2 regions of the Jeotgalicoccus saudimassiliensis genome follow, and region 2 is predicted to be linked to the other one. Evidence: riboswitches for the same ligand, from Rfam matches in the RefSeq annotation. Region 2 holds a riboswitch; the other holds the start of a gene.
What was found. A riboswitch is a leader RNA that binds a small molecule or an ion and turns the genes downstream of it on or off. The one in region 2 is predicted to bind preQ1.

Region 1: another riboswitch for preQ1. It lies ahead of queF (preQ(1) synthase); the one in region 2 lies ahead of RZ44_RS10050 (QueT transporter family protein).

What each region holds. Positions count from the first base shown of each region.
Region 1 covers NZ_CCSE01000001.1:1,100,755-1,109,314, forward strand. Annotated here, with positions in the region: gene RZ44_RS05260 (amidohydrolase) at 84-1,367, opposite strand; gene RZ44_RS05265 (M20 metallopeptidase family protein) at 1,369-2,544, opposite strand; gene RZ44_RS05270 (GNAT family N-acetyltransferase) at 2,583-3,206, opposite strand; gene RZ44_RS05275 (hypothetical protein) at 3,290-3,505, shown strand; gene RZ44_RS05280 (alpha/beta hydrolase) at 3,522-4,430, opposite strand; PreQ1 riboswitch class I at 4,550-4,595, shown strand; gene queF (preQ(1) synthase) at 4,649-5,137, shown strand; gene RZ44_RS05290 (queuosine precursor transporter) at 5,184-5,831, shown strand; gene RZ44_RS05295 (ABC transporter permease) at 6,415-8,349, opposite strand; gene RZ44_RS05300 (ABC transporter ATP-binding protein) at 8,336-8,560, opposite strand, start outside.
Region 2 covers NZ_CCSE01000001.1:2,013,794-2,022,353, forward strand. Annotated here, with positions in the region: gene RZ44_RS10045 (RidA family protein) at 191-1,462, shown strand; gene RZ44_RS10050 (QueT transporter family protein) at 1,516-1,965, opposite strand; PreQ1 riboswitch class I at 1,975-2,018, opposite strand; gene RZ44_RS10055 (NRDE family protein) at 2,021-2,794, opposite strand; gene RZ44_RS10060 (RluA family pseudouridine synthase) at 2,781-3,458, opposite strand; gene RZ44_RS10065 (phospholipase D family protein) at 3,590-5,032, shown strand; gene RZ44_RS10070 (cysteine hydrolase family protein) at 5,220-5,765, opposite strand; gene RZ44_RS10075 (fructose bisphosphate aldolase) at 5,821-6,711, opposite strand; gene RZ44_RS10080 (aldo/keto reductase) at 6,863-7,801, shown strand; gene RZ44_RS11350 (hypothetical protein) at 7,848-8,000, opposite strand; gene RZ44_RS10085 (ABC transporter permease) at 8,054-8,560, opposite strand, start outside.

The sequences.
Region 1 (8,560 bases), 910 kb from region 2:
AAACTTATTAAATTTATTCCGCATTTTTAAGATAACATTATTTACTAATTTGTCCAACTAAATCTGTTTAATTTTTTAAATATTTAGTCCCTTTTCATGAGCGAATTCACAATATCGATATATGCTGATATGGCAACATGTAAAACGCTCTCATCCAAATCAAATTTCGGGTGGTGATGACCGTATTTCAGTTCAAATGGAAACAGCATATACGTCGCTTTTCCATTTTTCTCCAGTACTCTTTCCATCATCATCGTGACATCTTCCGACGCACCGAGCGGCAGCGTGTCTTTTAAATCTGTTATCAGCCTGTTGTTTTTTACAGCTTCTTTAACAGCCGTAATCAATTCAGCTGAACAGGCTGCATCAGGCGCTTCACCCATTCCGATAATTTCAACGTCATTTTCATACATATCCGCCGCTGCCTGAATGACCGTTTTCGCTTTTTCATACATATAATGATTCAATTCGGTCGTTTCACCGCGGGTTTCAATTTCCATAAGCGCAAAATCGGCAATGACATTCCTGCCGCTTCCCGCCCGCATCGTACCTACGTTAATACGTGTTGAACCGTCACCGTGACGTGCGATCGCATTCAGGTTCAGTGCTGCAGCCGCTGCTGCGAGCAGCGAGTTGTTGCCGGCATCCGGCTCAACACCTGCGTGAGCGGACTTCCCTGTAAACTTCACATCGAACTTTGAACTTGCAAGAAAATCGGTCGTTCCGGCACTGACCGTGCCGACAGGTAAATTTCTGATGCCGAGGTGTCCCGAGAAGAAGTAATCCACATCATCGAGCCAGCCTTTTTCAACGACAGACTTCGCACCGCGGACACTCTCTTCCGCCGGCTGGAAAATAATCGTGAACCTGCCTTTAAGGGATGCCTTGTTGGCATTTATATAGTCCGCTAAAAATAACCCGGTTGTGATGTGACCGTCATGACCGCATGCGTGCATTTCACCTTCATGCAGTGAGATAAACTTCTCACCGGCCGGAACGTGATTCTCATCCGTCGATTCTGTGATCGGCAGTCCGTCGATATCAAAACGGGCTGCAAAATGCGGTCCCGGCACACCCGTATCGAGTGTCGCTACTACACCGGTCGTGCCTTCTTTAACTTGTTCCAGAAATTCTTCCGGCACGCCGTACTGTTTTGCCCGTTCAGCACTTTTAGTAAACATCTCAGGTCCCGGCACACCGACCCGTGCACTTCTAAGCAGCACATCATCGCCGAGATAAAGCGTGTAATCCATCTGTTTCAGCACTTTGTATATTTCATACGTTGTTATAAACTCTGTAAATCCGACTTCCGGAAAACGGTGGAATCTGCGGCGCATCTCAACTAAATTTTCTTTTATCGTCGTCATATTATTCCACCGCCAGCTTCTCAAGTGAATCCAGCGCCATGTGGATCATAGCAGTAATGCCGTATTCAAACGCATCTTCGTTCAATTTGAATCCGGGATTATGGAGAGGTTTCTGTCCCTCACCGACAGATGTTCCGAGCCAGTAATACACTCCCGGATATTCCTGCAGGAATCTGCTGAAGTCTTCACCTGCGAGACTCGGCAGAACCGCCGGTGTTGCTTTTTCACCGTACAGATTATTAATTGATTTCTTCAGCTGTGCCGCCCACTCTGTATCATTTACAGTCGCCGGATAGCCGTCGAAAAATTCAATTTCCGCACTCGCTCCCATCGCTGACGTGACCTGTTCAACGATTTCAAAGAAACGTTTTTTAGCGAGTGCCTTCGTATCATCCGACTGTGTGCGGATCGTTCCTTCCAGTATCGCAGTTTCAGCAATAACGTTATGTTTAGTTCCGGCATCGAACCGGCCTACAGTAACGACTGCCGGTTTCATCGGGTCCGCATTTCTGCTGACGATAGTCTGCAGTGCACTGACAACCTGGTTGCCGACGATAATCGCATCCGTCGTACTGTGCGGCATTGATGCATGTCCGCCGGAACCGGTAATTTTAATTTTAAATCTGTCGGAATTCCCCATAATCGGACCTGCCATCACACCGAACTGACCGACTTCAAGGTCCGGCCAGACGTGCTGTGCAAGCAGCATATCCGGTTTATATTCATTAAATACGCCGTCTTCCATCATGCGTTTCGCTCCGCCGGTCGGCGACAGTTCTTCCGCAGGCTGGAATATTAACAGTATCGTTCCTTTAATTTTGTCTTTGTTCTCATTTAGTACTTTGCCGGCATGGAGCAGCATGGAAGTGTGCGCATCGTGCCCGCACGCGTGCATTACTCCATCTTTTAAAGATGTGAATGCTTCTCCCGAAGTTTCCGTAATCGGCAGCGCATCAATATCCGCTCTTATGCCGATTACTTTCCCCGGCTGTTCACCTTTAATAATGCCGAGTACTCCGGTACCTGCAAAACCTGTCTGATATGGAATATTAAATTCATCCAGTTTTGCCTGAATGCGTTTTGAAGTTTCATATTCTTCTGTGCTCAGCTCAGGATTGAGATGAAGCACCCTTCTGAATTCAACCGCATCATTAATAATATCTTTACTGATTTCCATTATTAGCCACCCCGTAATTGATTGTCTCTAACTGTGATTTATTTTTTGTAATAAGCGATAAAATCATCCTGCAGCGAATCACCGATATAGCTCTGTCCGGCGTTCATCATCCAGTCGTAGTTATCGTATTTTACATTTAATACTTCGCCTTTAATTTCCACTTCTTCATTCAGAGGCAGATATAAAATATGACGGCGTTTGCCGCCGTATTTCAGACGCGTTCTCATAATTTTAAAGCCGAGCTTAAATTTATCTTTTAAGCTTGCGAGATTGACCGGCATAACCGTAGAAAATATATAATCGAAGTCGCCGCTTTGACGCACCTGTTCAATTAAATATTCGCCCATTCTCATCTGAAGCTTCTGTCCACGGTGTTCAGGTTTCACGAGTGAAATTTCCGAGTAAATTGAACGTTCTCTCGGCACACCGACATCGTCAGCCAGGTGCTCTTCTTCATCCAGCGATGGAATATACATCATACGCAGTGCAATCAGTTCATCGTCGGCATACACCCCTGCAACGTACCCCTGCTCAAGGCATTTTTCAAATTCTTCCTGTGTTAGTTTTTCAAGTACTTCCTTCTGTTCAAGAAATTCGTAAACCGAATCCTGCAGCGCCATAATTTCCCCGATATTATTTAAGTTAAGTTTTACAAAGTTCATTGCAATGACGCCCTTTCTATTGTGTATTTGATGTTTATTTTATGTGTAGTACGGCTATTATTATATTGAGGAGTTGGTGCAAAATGAACATATTAGTAAAATGTCAGAACTCCAGCAATAATAAAACATTCTTTAAACTGATAAGTGACAGGGATCGCGAGAAAGCATCCGTTGATAACTTTATATATACCTGCATGAGAAAAACCGGTGACTTTGATGAGGATAATTTATTAGTGGAGCTGATTTACCCCGAACACACTGAGTTATATCTTGAATATACTTTAGATTACAGCCGTTAATTAACGGCTGTTTTCTTTATGTGATCTCATCCAGCCATTCGAACATTAACGGCACCCATTTTTGGACGTGCGGATTGACTTTTCCTGTAATATTCGTCGCGACACTTAAGCCGTGATCGCCTTTATGGAACGTATGCAGTTCCCACGGCACATTGTGCTGTTCCAGTGCATCTGCAAAGTCCAGCGAGTTTTTAATAAATACGAGTCTGTCTTCTCCCGTATGCCATAAAAATGTCGGCGGCGTGTTTTTTGAAACGTAGTTTTTTACGGTTGCCTTATCGAGAATATCGTCTTCGATCGTTCCGCCGAATACCATGCGGCTCGCCATAGACATATACTGCGGATCTCCGATACCGCGTTCCTCTGCAATAATTCTGTTCATATCGTAATCGAGAATCGGATAACCGAGCACCTGAAAGTTCGGACGGTACCATCTCGATTCTTTGCCGGTCAGTTCACCGAGCCATTCCTGATTCCAGTGGACGCCGAGACTTGCAGCAAGGTGCCCGCCGGCTGAAAATCCCAATACACCGATATTATCAGAATCTACATTATACTCGTGAATGTTCTCTCTGATATGTGCGAGAGTTAATGCCAGTTCGATTAACGGATTCGGGAATTCGGACCCGAGAACTTTATCCGGCTCAACCATAGAGGCAATTTTGTACATTTCGTCTCTTTCCGCTGTTCTGCCTTCTGCTTCAATCATCGAACCGATTGTCGAGTAACGCAGGATAAACACCTGATAGCCCTGTGCCAGAAAGTCATACGCAATCGGCTCCGCTTCGCGTTTTGACACGTACATGTAGCTGCCGCCGGGACAAATAACGACCGCCGGCTTCGCTTCAAACTTTACGCCGGAATCTCCGAGCAATGCTGTGACTTCTGCATGATAATTACCCACTTTAAACTTTTTGATTTCCATCGCTTCTGCCTCCGTACTGTTGTTACCTTAATAATACCAAATATTCAGTACATATATGAAGAAATTAGAATCTGGACCTTTGTATACGGTATATGTATAATGAGCTGTGCAAATAAAAATACGAAGAGGTTCTTAGCCATACCCTCTTAAAAAAACTAAGACACACTGACACGTGCCTTCGTTGGCGCGTGTTTTTTTATTAAAGGAGGAACTTTACAATGACTGAAGATTATTCCAAAGATTTAAGTCTGCTTGGAAATCAGAACGTGGAATATAAATTTGATTATAATCCAGAAATACTGGAAACATTTGAGAACGGACATCCCGGCCGTGACTACTTTGTGAAATTTAACTGCCCGGAGTTTACAACACTCTGCCCGATGACGGGCCAGCCGGATTTTGCAACGATTTATATCAGTTACATTCCGGATGTGAAGATGGTTGAAAGCAAGGCATTGAAATTATACTTATTCAGCTTCCGCAACCACGGCGGATTTCACGAAAACAGCATCAACATGATTGTCGATGATCTCGTTGAACTGATGGATCCGAAATACATCGAAGTATGGGGTAAGTTCACACCGCGCGGCGGCATTTCAATAGACCCCTACGTAAACTACGGACGTCCGGGTACGAAATACGAGACGATGGCGGACCACCGCATGATGAATCACGACATGTATCCGGAAACTGTAGACAACAGATAAGTGGGACGGCTAAGAATTTCTTCCATTTTAAACTGGAGGGAATACATTGATATTTTATTTGACCGCATTATTTGCAGGACTGCTCGTCGTATCAAACATACTGGCAGTTAAAGTATTTACAGTTCTGGGATTTGATTTACCCGCAGCTGTCATCGTCTATATGGCAACATTTTTAATAACGGATGTCATCGGTGAAGTATACGGAAAGAAAATGGCAGCCCGTGCCATACGCGCAGGCTTTATCGCGCAGCTTATCGTATTATTTTTCATTTACATAGCAGTTGAAGTACCCCCTGCCCCGTTTTTTGAAATGCAGACCGAATACGAAATGATTTTAGGCGGCAGTTTCCAGGTTATAATTGCGAGCCTCGTGTCGTACTTGGTCAGCCAGAACCTTGATGTATTGATATTTCATAAATTAAAAGAACGCCACGGCAGACGTCATTTGTGGCTCCGCAATAACTTTTCCGCAGTCATTACACAATTTGCCGATACGAGCATATTTATCGTCATTGCATTTATCGGCACAGTACCGCCGAACATACTGATCAGCATGATTTTTATGCAGTACATCGCGAAAATTATTATCGTGCTCCTCGATACCCCGATTGTGTATCTTCTCGTCGGTATTGCACGCAAACAACTCGATAAAGAACGCGCGATGCTGATGGAGGTCACAGAGAAAGTGAATTGATGGTCTGGTGTGCCATTCTCAATTCCACAATGGCACACCGGAGGCGCTACCGTGCCATTCTCATTTCCACAATGGCACACCGGAGGCGCTACCGTGCCACTCTCACCTCCACAACGGCACACTAAAGAGCCCACTGTGCCATTCTCATTTCCACAATGGCACACTAAAGAGCCCACCGTGCCGTTCTCATTTCCACAATGGCACACTAAAGAGCCCACCGCGCCATTCTCACTCCCACAATGGCACACTAAAGAGCCCACCGTGCCATTCTCACTCCCACAATGGCACACTAAAGAGCCCACCGTGCCATTCTCAATCCCACAATGGCACACTAAAGAGCCCACCGTGCCATTCTCAATCCCACAATGGCACACTAAAGAACCCACCGTGCCGTTCTCAATCCCACAATGGCACACTAAAGAACCCACCGCGCCGTTCTCAATCCCACAATGGCACACTAAAGAACCCACCGCGCCATTCTCAATCCCACAACGGCACAACAGACAACAAACCAGCCACCCATCCAATACAAATAAAAAGCCCATACGTCCAAAGACGTATGGGCTCATACCTATGTTTAATCCTATATACTTTTCCGCACGACTTTTTTGTAGTACCCAAGCGACATCAGTGCGAATATGGAATAAAGCATTGTGTAAACACCAACGACAATCAGTGTCGGCGTCCACATCTCAATTCCGAAAATAAACCATCCGGATTTAACTGCAAACAGAGAGTGCAGCAGTCCGATAATTAACGGTATTCCGAATGAGATAATCATCTTCAAGGCAAGTCCTTTTAAGATTTCTCCCTCTGAGAAGCCGAGTTTACGCAGCACATTGTAGCTGCCTTTCTCGTCTTCACATTCATCGATCTGTTTAAAGTACAGGATGCATCCCGATGTTAACAGAAATGCGAACCCTAAAAACCCGATGATAAATGTCATCATACCGGATAACTCGACCATCTCATTGTACTCTTTCAGCTTAGATTCAAATGACGGGTGTGCGTCATCATTCATCAGATCGTATACTTCCTGTTCATCCCCGCCCGCTATATTAAATGCATACAGTTCTGACGGCATTTCAAAATCAGTATCCGGTTCCGGCTGATGTTTCGTGAGTTCCTGATACACTGCCTCATCCACAATCAGGACGGGCATTCCGAATGACAGGTATGCAGGCAGAACACCTTCACTCATCGTTTCAGTCACTTCAACTGTTCTTTCATATCCTTCTCCGTCAGTGAAAGTGACCGGATCTCCTTCTTTAAATGACATAAACATATCGAGGACAGCAAGCGTCCCTGTAACGTGTGTTTCGTTTGCAGAAACATCAAAACCGGAAAATTCTGTATCGCTCGCCACCACTATTCCAACAGATTCCATGCCATTGAGTTCAACATCAGTGTTATCTTCTGTCGCCATGACGTTGTAATGCATGAATGTTTTTTCCATTCTGTCGATTTCATAGCCATTTTCCGTCAGCAGTTTTTCGTAAAAATCGATATCTTCAGTACTGTTGACCGTGTAGTCATACGGCGATCTGCTGTCGAGCATTTTTTCCGTCGAATAATAAGTAATATAAGACAGCGACATTGCCGTAATACTGATTGCAGTAATAACTGTAATCATCGTGAGCAGAAATGAGTTGGAACGCATTTTAAACATTACACTTGTTACTGATAAAACGTCGCTCACATTCACACGGCCGTTTTTGCTTTTACGGAACATATTCAGAATGAAAGCAACTGAATATTTAAATGTGAAATACGTACCGAGTATCGTGAGAACGAGTATCGATACCATGAAAACAGGAAGCAGAAACGGGCTTTTCATCGTTTGTTCAAACATCGTCTGCGACATGTAATATCCGGCTGCAATCATCAGAATACCGGTAATGCCAAAAATAATTGTCAGCATGCCGACCGGTTTCCCTGCACTTTCCGATGTTTTATTTAACTTCAGCAGTTTAATTAATGATGAACGTTTTAAAAACACGTAGTTCTGAATCATCAGCACGATAAATATAAAGACAAATACCGATGCTGTAATCAGTACGGCCAATGGCGAAAAGTTCATTTCAACCATCATATCAACCCGCATAATTTTCAACAGCAGCATTAAGAGCAGTCTTGAAATAAAGAATCCGAGCAATATTCCGCCGATTAAGCTGCCGAAGTAAATCATAAAATTTTCTACGATCAGTATTCTGAACACTTTGCTGCGGTTCATCCCGATCAGCTGAAACAATGCCAGTTCTTTATGACGGCGTTTAATAAAGATTAAATTCGCAAACATGACAAACAGAATTATAATAATGACGACAGTGACCGAACCGACTGTAAACAGTGAACTCATCGCCGTGCTGTTTGATATTTCCTTCATAGCCGCTTCATCGAGCGTTAATGTCAGGAGTGAGAAAAACAGTGCGACACTGAATACGAGCGCAAAAATATACAGCGTATAGTTGTTCAGGTTACGTAAGAAGTTTTTAATGATAAAATTATTGAGCTTCATTGACGACACCGCCCAGCACACGCTGCGTATCAAGTATTTCTCTGTAATACGCATCCTGTGACATTTCACCGCGTGTCAGGCTCGTATACACCTGACCATCTTTCAGAAATATTACACGGTGTGAGAAACTTGCTGCGGTCGCATCATGCGTCACCATTAAAATACTCGTATTTAAAGTTTCATTTAAATCCTGCAGTTTTTTAAGTAAATC
Region 2 (8,560 bases):
AAACTCTATTATTGTAGGAAGTAATAAAATGAACAGATGAAAATGTGTTATATGACAATTCTATTTATTTGTTCCTGATGTAAGGTGGATAATGAAGTATATATTTTATAACTTTCAGCAGTAGGCTAAGCCATAAATTCTGCTAATTATATGTTTCAAATAAACCTAACTTTAAAGGAGTATACTATTTATGAGTGAATATAATGCAGTATCAGCAACGAATACAAAAAACGCGCCGAAATTTGACCAGTCATCACAATCATCGGCTTTTTCCCACTACAATAACCTTTCAGCACAGCTTCCAATAGATCCTGCAACAGGAAAATTAGTTGAAGGCGGAATTAAAGCACAGGCTGAACAGAGCTTTAAAAATATTGAAGCGGTACTTGAGAGTGTTGGTCACGTAATGAGCGACATCGTCAGAATTTCTGTTTTTGTTAAAGATATCCAGGATGTTGACGCTGTGGATGAAGTTTACAAAACTTTCTTCCCGACGTATGTACCTGCACGCACAACAGTTGCTGCTGCAGCTTTACCGATGGATGCATTAGTACAGGTTGAAGCGCTTGTATCACACGGCGAAGGTACGATTCCAAATGCACCGCAGGCCGGAGATTTAATTAAACTGTCAAACAACACTGACTCTGCACCTGTCAGCAGTTTATCATCACAGACAGTAGCATTTTCACACTACAACAACATTACAGCACAACTGCCTGTTGATCCTGCAACAGGAAGAATCGTTACAGGCGGCATTAAAGCGGAAACTGCACAGAGTCTGAAAAATATTAAAGCTATTTTAGCAGGCATCGATGTACCTTTTGATGACATCGTTAAAGTGAATATTTTTGTGAAAGATCTTGCAGATATGGAAGCAGTAAACGAAGTATACTCAACTTTCTTCCCGGATTCTTCAATCGCAAGAACGGTTAACTATGTACCTGCGCGTACTGTAATTCAGGTGAAAGACCTGCAGATGGGCGCTTCGGTACAGATTGAAGCTGTCGTATCACACGGAGACGGGACACCGCCTCAGGCAATCGAGGACAGACACGGTATTGTGATTAAAGCACACAATACTAAAGAAGCACCTGTCGACAGCTTATCATCACAGACAGTAGCATTCTCACACTACAACCACCTGTCAGCACAGCTGCCGGTTGACCCTGCGACAGGAGAACTTGTTGAAGGCGGAATTAAAGAACAGACTAAACAGGTACTGACGAACATTAAAGCGGTTATCGAAAGCGTTGACCACGTAATGGAAGATATGGTTAAAGTGAATATCTTCGTTAAAGACCTGAATGATATGGAAGCAGTAAACGAAGTTTACAGTGATTTTTTCCCGGAAGGCACACCAGCAAGAAGAGTAGTCGGAGTGTCAGCATTACAGGGTGATGCTTTAATTCAGATGGACTCAATTGCAGGCAATGCTGAAGGTACGCCACCTGAAACTGAATAATAATTGACAGGACAAAAATACGCCTCTGCATCAATGATGCAGAGGCGTTAATTTTATTCGGGCAATATTCTGTGACCGATTTTTTTAAATATAAGCGTGCCGATAAATGTCGTAATCAGCGTTGATAATCCGACAGTTGCTGCACTGAACCAGTACGGCAGCCCGAGTACCAGATACAGCGCGAGGCCGACGAACAGTCCTGCCAGCACACTGTACTGCAGTGCGTTGACCCAGACATTTTTTATAAAGTAGCTTAATGAATAAGCAATAACCGATATTGTTACACCGACAACGACGTCGATTAAGCCGAGGCTTGAAAAAATATTTGCGATACCGACCCCAAGAATCATTCCGGCGATATACTTCCGGTTGAAAAATGGAATGACGCAGAGCATTTCACTGATTCTAAACTGAATTGCACCTGTGCCGATCGGGTTGATAACGGTTAAAGCCACATAAATTGCAGCGAGAACACCGTTAATCACTATGTCTCTTACATTCATATTACGTAATTCTCCTTAGTTTTTTTGACAGGGAGTTTGCGAACCTGTTTTAAAATTATTTACTGACTGCTATTGTTTCTGAAATCTCACCGGTTTCCACGCCGTTTTTAAACGTGCGTTCAATCAGTGTAATATTATTCTGACGGTCGACGAGCACAACAGTGGAACACCGTGTACCGTAATCAAAATCCGGGATGTCGATAAAGAGAGGCGATAATTTCTTTTCGAGCTCAAAATCCACACCGGTTTGCTGCACGATGTCATCTGCTGCTTTCGTATCAATGCGGAGCAGGGCGAACAACGCATCTATATTTATATCGTCCTCTGAAATTACTTTATCCAGCTGATCTTTTCCGATAACGACTTTCGGCCACGGTGTGTCGAGAAATTCATTCGACAGCCCGTGAGTGCCGTCAGCAACACGTGAGATATTGTTATCGTAATTGTTCATATAGTAAAGTTCATCCGGTGTTCCTGCAAGCAGATTAAAGCCGGCATAGTCACTGCTGTGTGCTGTAAGAGCTGTTAAATAATCTTGTGGATTATCTTCCGACAGCAGATAATTAACGACGAGTTCACCGCGTGATTTTTTAGCTTCGGCCGTCATTTCTTCAGGCGTACGAATATTTGTCAGTGCTCCTATTTTACCTGATTTTGAAACGGCAAGCCAGGTACCGTGCGCTTTTAAATCACGGCCGCCCAAAATATTTTTATGATCATCCCAGTAGTGAAGAGATGCAGTGGGGCGCGCATAAAATTCATCGCGGTTTGCTGCAATAATCATTTTATATTTGTCATGCGAACCGATATTAAAATTAATAAGACACATTAAAATCACTCCACGGGAATGTTTCCGGCGGGTTGCAGTGGACTTCCACGTACTCGTCTTTCGTAGGATGTTTAATGCGCAGGTAAGTAGAGTACAGCGCAATCTGCTGACCGACTTTAGCATTCTTATTATATTTCTGATCTCCGAAAAGCGGATGGCCGAAATGAGAAAGCTGAACGCGGATCTGATGCGAGCGGCCTGTATGGAGCTTCACTTTTACAAGTGAGAACTTATTGTTCTGATCGACAGTTTCATAGTCCAGTTTCGCCATTTTTGAGCCGCGGTGGTTTTTATGAACGACTTTTGAAATATTCTTTTTCTGGTCTTTAAATAAATGGTTCGTTAATGTACCTTTTTTCTGATCCAGGTGATTTTCAACGACAGCGTGGTACTCGCGGTCAAAGTTTTGAAGACGGACTTCGTTTGACAGGCGTGACGCAGCTTTTGAAGTTTTTGCAAAAACAATGGCACCGCCGACAGGACGGTCGAGTCTGTGCACCAGCCCTAAATAAACCGCACCGGGTTTATTGTATTTTTCTTTAATATATTCCTTTAACATAGTTAATAAGTCTTTATCTTCTGAACTGTCCTCCTGGACAGGGATGTTAACCGGCTTATCGACAATGAGTAAATGGTTATCTTCGTACAGTACTTTAATATTCACACATTTCACTCCTTAAAATTCGTAAGTTATATTATACCATCTATACTGCAAATAACTTATCACTTTCGTAATGTTTCTTTGATAGAATAGGTATAAGTGTAAATTAATACTATTAATTACAGATGTGGATAATGAAAAAACGATATCTTTTCCCGATTATTTTTGCAGCAATAATACTTATACCTCTTGTTGTCTCCGGTGTGCGTTATTTTATGCCGGTGCCTTCCGGTGTGTCATACGAGTCTGAAGAGTATAAGACAGATGATGTGTCATTTTTATACGATCTTACATATACAGATAATAAAGGGACAATTACCGAAGAGCAGGAGATTTTTGAAGAAGTGTATACGATGATTGACGAAGCGGAAGAGTTTTTAGTAATAGATATGTTTTTATTTAATGATGATTATAACCATGACACGCTTGATTTTCCGCCGCTGTCACAAAACCTGGCAGATAAGCTGACAGCGAAAAAAGAAGAAAATCCTGAAATGGATATCATCTTTATAACAGACGGTATCAATACATTTTATGATACTTATATGCCGCAGCATATCGCTGAACTGAAAGAAGCGGGCATCGAGGTTATCTTTACAGATCTGTCGAAGCTCAGGGATTCAAACCCGCTGTACTCAGGGTATTACAGAACATACTTCCAGTGGCTCGGTTCATCTGAAGAACAGTGGCTGGTCAATGCGTTAAGACCGCAGGGACCGGAAGTGAACATCCGTTCATACCTGTCGATGCTGAACTTTAAAGCCAATCACAGAAAGTTGATTATTAATGAAAAGAACGGTCTCGTGATGTCGGCAAACCCGCATGATGCGAGTGTACATCACTCGAATATAGCACTGAAAGTCAGCGGAGATATGCTGCATGATTTACTCGAAAGTGAACGTGCTGTTGTAAACTTCAGCGGCGGCAATACCCGCGTCTTCAGTGACTTTGCCGATAAACTGCCGAAGAAAACAGAAGACAGTGAAGGACAGTATACAGTTAAGCTGATTACGGAGGAGAAAATTAAAGATAATATTCTCCGTATGGTCAACGCGTCAGAAGAGGGCGATATACTAAACATTGGACTGTTTTATTTATCCGACAGAGATGTTGTTGAAGCATTTAAAGCAGCACTCGACCGCGGTGCAGAGCTGAACATGATACTTGATATTAATCAGGACGCATTCGGTAACGAGAAAAACGGTGTGCCGAACCGGCCTGTTGCCGATGAGCTGACAAAGCATGACACACCTGCGAATATCCGCTGGTATAAATCGAGCGGAGAACAATACCATTCGAAATTTATCATGATGGAAAAAGACGGTGAAGTAATATTTAACGGTGGATCCGCAAACTTTACGAGACGGAACCTTGCAGACTATAACCTGGAGACAAACATGATGGTGACGGCACCTGCTGACAGTGAATTTGCAGGGGAAGTGACAGGGTACTTCAACAGACTGTGGACGAACGAAGGTGCCGAGTATACGCTTGATTATGAAGAAGAGGCAGAAGAATCGACGCTGAAAACAATACTGTACAGAGTGCAGGAATTTACGGGACTGTCGACATTTTAACAATAACAGGGCAGACACTTCGCTTGGAGTGTCTGCTTTTTATTTTTCACCGCAATGAGGCGCTGTCATTCCCGGGGAAGCGGCGTTACTCCGCAATGAGGCGCTGTCATTCCTCCGCAACGAACACACTTCATCACCGGACAAACATACAAAAAGCCGGGACAACATGGCCCGGCTCCAAATAATATTATATAATTTCAGTGCCAAGCGAGTTTTTGAAGTGCTGGAGCGCCATTTCGTGTGCATCAAGGTTAAAACTTGAAACGCCATTCTGATGAATCACGATATCAAAGCCTTTGTTATATGCATCGATTGCAGTGTGAAGTATACAAATGTCGGTACAGACGCCGACCAGATGGATTTCTGTTATCCCGCGTGCCGAGAGGCGCTGTTCGATGTCAGTTCCGGCGAATGCAGAGTAACGGGTTTTATCTGTGTAATAAATATTGTCTTTGTCTTTGTTGTCCTGATAAAGAGCCTCGAGTTCGCCGTACAGATCCCGTCCGTCGGTGCCGATAATGTTATGTGGCGGAAACAGTTTTGTTTCAGGATGATACTGATCGTTTTCTTCGTGAGCATCGATTGCAAATACCGTATAATCCCCATTAACGATAAATTCGCGTGTGATATTCACGATGTAGTCGTGCAGTTTTTGTGCAGGTTCGCCTGCAGTCAGTTTGCCGTCCGGTGCAACGAAGTCATAAGTATAGTCGATGTTAAGTAATGCTTTCATAAATAAATACCCCTTATAAAAAAAGACAATGGCAGGCCATTGTCTTTAGTTTTAATTATTTTTTGTTTACTGATGCGTCGTAGATAGTATCGATAGCTTCAGCTAATTTACCGTCAAACTCTTCAGCAGACTGTGCTGCGTTTAAGTCGCTTGAAAGTGCGCGTGAGAAGCTCGCGATAATACCGTCGTTTTGTTTTAATAAGTTGTTTGCTTCAACTCTCGTGTAGCCGCCTGAAAGTGCAACAACGCGAATCACGTTAGGGTGATCAACGAGTTCTTTGTACAGGTTAGGTACAGTTGGAATTGTCAGTTTGAGCATTACAAGCTCATCTTCAGCAAGACCGTTTAATTCTTCGAGTATTGCATCTCTTAAAATTTCTTCAATCTGCTCTTTATCTGCAGCATTGATGTTTACTTCAGGCTCGATAATCGGCACAAGTCCTGCAGCGATAATCTGTTTACCAACTTCGAACTGCTGTTCAACAACTTCAGTAATACCTTTTACGTTAGCTGAAAGAATGTTTGAACGCATTTTCGTTCCGAAGATGTGACGATCGTTTGCACGTGCTAATAAATCCTCAAGATCCGGCATTGGTTTCATAAGCTGAACACCGTTTTCCTCGTCTGCAAGTCCTTTGTCGACTTTAAGGAATGGCACGATGCCTTTATCAGCTAAATAATCGCCAGTGTACTTGCCTTCTACTTCACGGTCCATAGTCTGTTCAAAAAGAATTGCACCGAGAACTTTGTCAGAAGTGAATGAAGGTGACGTTACGATACGTGAACGCATTTCATGTACCAGATCGAACATCTCGTCTTCATTAGTATACTGATCTTCATTAACACCATATGCTTTTAAAGCTTTCGGTGTACTTCCGCCACTCTGGTCAAGCGCGGCAATAAAACCATTACCCTGTTTTACTTTTTCAAGTTGCTCCTGATTCATTAAAAAACACTCCTTAAATAGTTTTCCACTCCCTTATAGTATCCTAAAAAAAGCGCTTTACTGCAAGGCTTTATATGCAAACTGTCCGGATGTTTGACCGATTGATGAAAAGGAAAGATATTAATGTGTTTAATATCAGGAGGTATGTAAAATGACAGAGTTGGTTGAACTCGGTAAATCAGGAATTATAGTACACCCCATTGCACTCGGTGCGAACTTCGTCGGCGGATATAATATGTACGGCGACGTCAATGAAGAAGAGGGCAGGCAGACTGTAAGAGATGCAATCGATGCGGGTGTGACAATGATAGATACCGCATTTATTTACGGCCCTAAACGCTCTGAGGAATTAATCGGCGAAGTGCTGAAAGAATATAAAAGAGAAGATATTGTAATTGCAACAAAAGCTGCGCACAGAGAGCAGGACAATGGCGAAATGGTAATCGACAACTCGCCTGAGTTTTTAAAGCAGGCAGTGGATGATGCGCTGGAAAGACTCCAGACGAAATATATCGACCTGTTTTACATTCATAAGCCGGATGAAAATACGCCGAAAGATGAAGCAGTTGAAGCACTCTATGAAATGAAGGAACAGGGTAAAATAAAAGCAATCGGCGTATCAAATTTTAATGTTGAACAACTGGCTGAAGCGAATAAAAACAATCATGTCGATGTGATTCAGAATGAATATAACCTGTTTAACCGTGAAGCCGAAAAAGAGATGCTGGATTACACTGCGGCAAACAAAATAACATTTATTCCTTATTTCCCGCTCGCAGCAGGTATCCTTGCAGGGAAATACGATGAAAATACTAAATTTGAAGACCTGCGAACAAAACTCGCATTCTATCAGGAGGATCAGTTTAAAGAAAATCTTCAGAAGGTTGATAAGCTGAAAGAGCTGGCGAAGAAATACGATGAAGATGTCGCACAGCTGGTGCTCGCATTTTATTTAACGAGACCGTCACTCGATGTGATAATACCGGGAGCGAAAAAAGGCGGGCAGATTAAAGATAATATGCGTGCGGCAGATATTGAGCTGAAACCGGAAGACGTTGACTACATCGATGAAATATTTAAAATGGAGTAAAAAAAGACCGGTTAAGGACAAATGAGAACGTCCTTAACCGATTTTTTTATTTATCTCTGTAAAGAATCAATACGGCAAAGACGCTGCCGACACTGAATTTTACATCGATGACCTCAATATACTGATTTTCGTAAAAGAATTCTGCAATTTTTTTGTCGAGTCCTTTTTCCGTCATGGCGGAAACTGTTTTTGTTTTCACTGCTCTCCCATCCTTTCAGTGATAAATCTTCACAGCAAGTATATAACGTTTCATTATAATTGTGTACTTTTACGCTGGTTGCTGAAAATGATGCCGATAATCAGAAAAGCGACTGTGTACAGTATGAGTATTCCGATTGGCAGTGCAGCCTGGCTCCATGTGATGTCCGGTGCTGCATATATTTGTGTAAAATGATACAGCGGTAAAAATTCCGCTATACGTTGAGCAGAATCACCGAATAGTTCAATTGGAATGAATATACCTGACAGAAATGCCAGACCCAGTGTAACGAGGTTTGCAAGTCCGTTGACGATAAAACGATTCGTCGTCAGTGCATTAATCGCATACTGGAGAGCGAGTGTAAATACCATAATCAGTATAAGTGCAACAAAGATATGGGGAAGCGGAATGCCTTCGAGACGATCGTAATACAGTCCAATCAGACCGAAGAACATAACCAGCACTGCGAATATTCCGACCAGTGATTGTGCGCCTAATACCTGTAATGCATTTGCTGTCGATGATACCGGTGCTGAAATAATTCTTTTTTGCAATTCCGG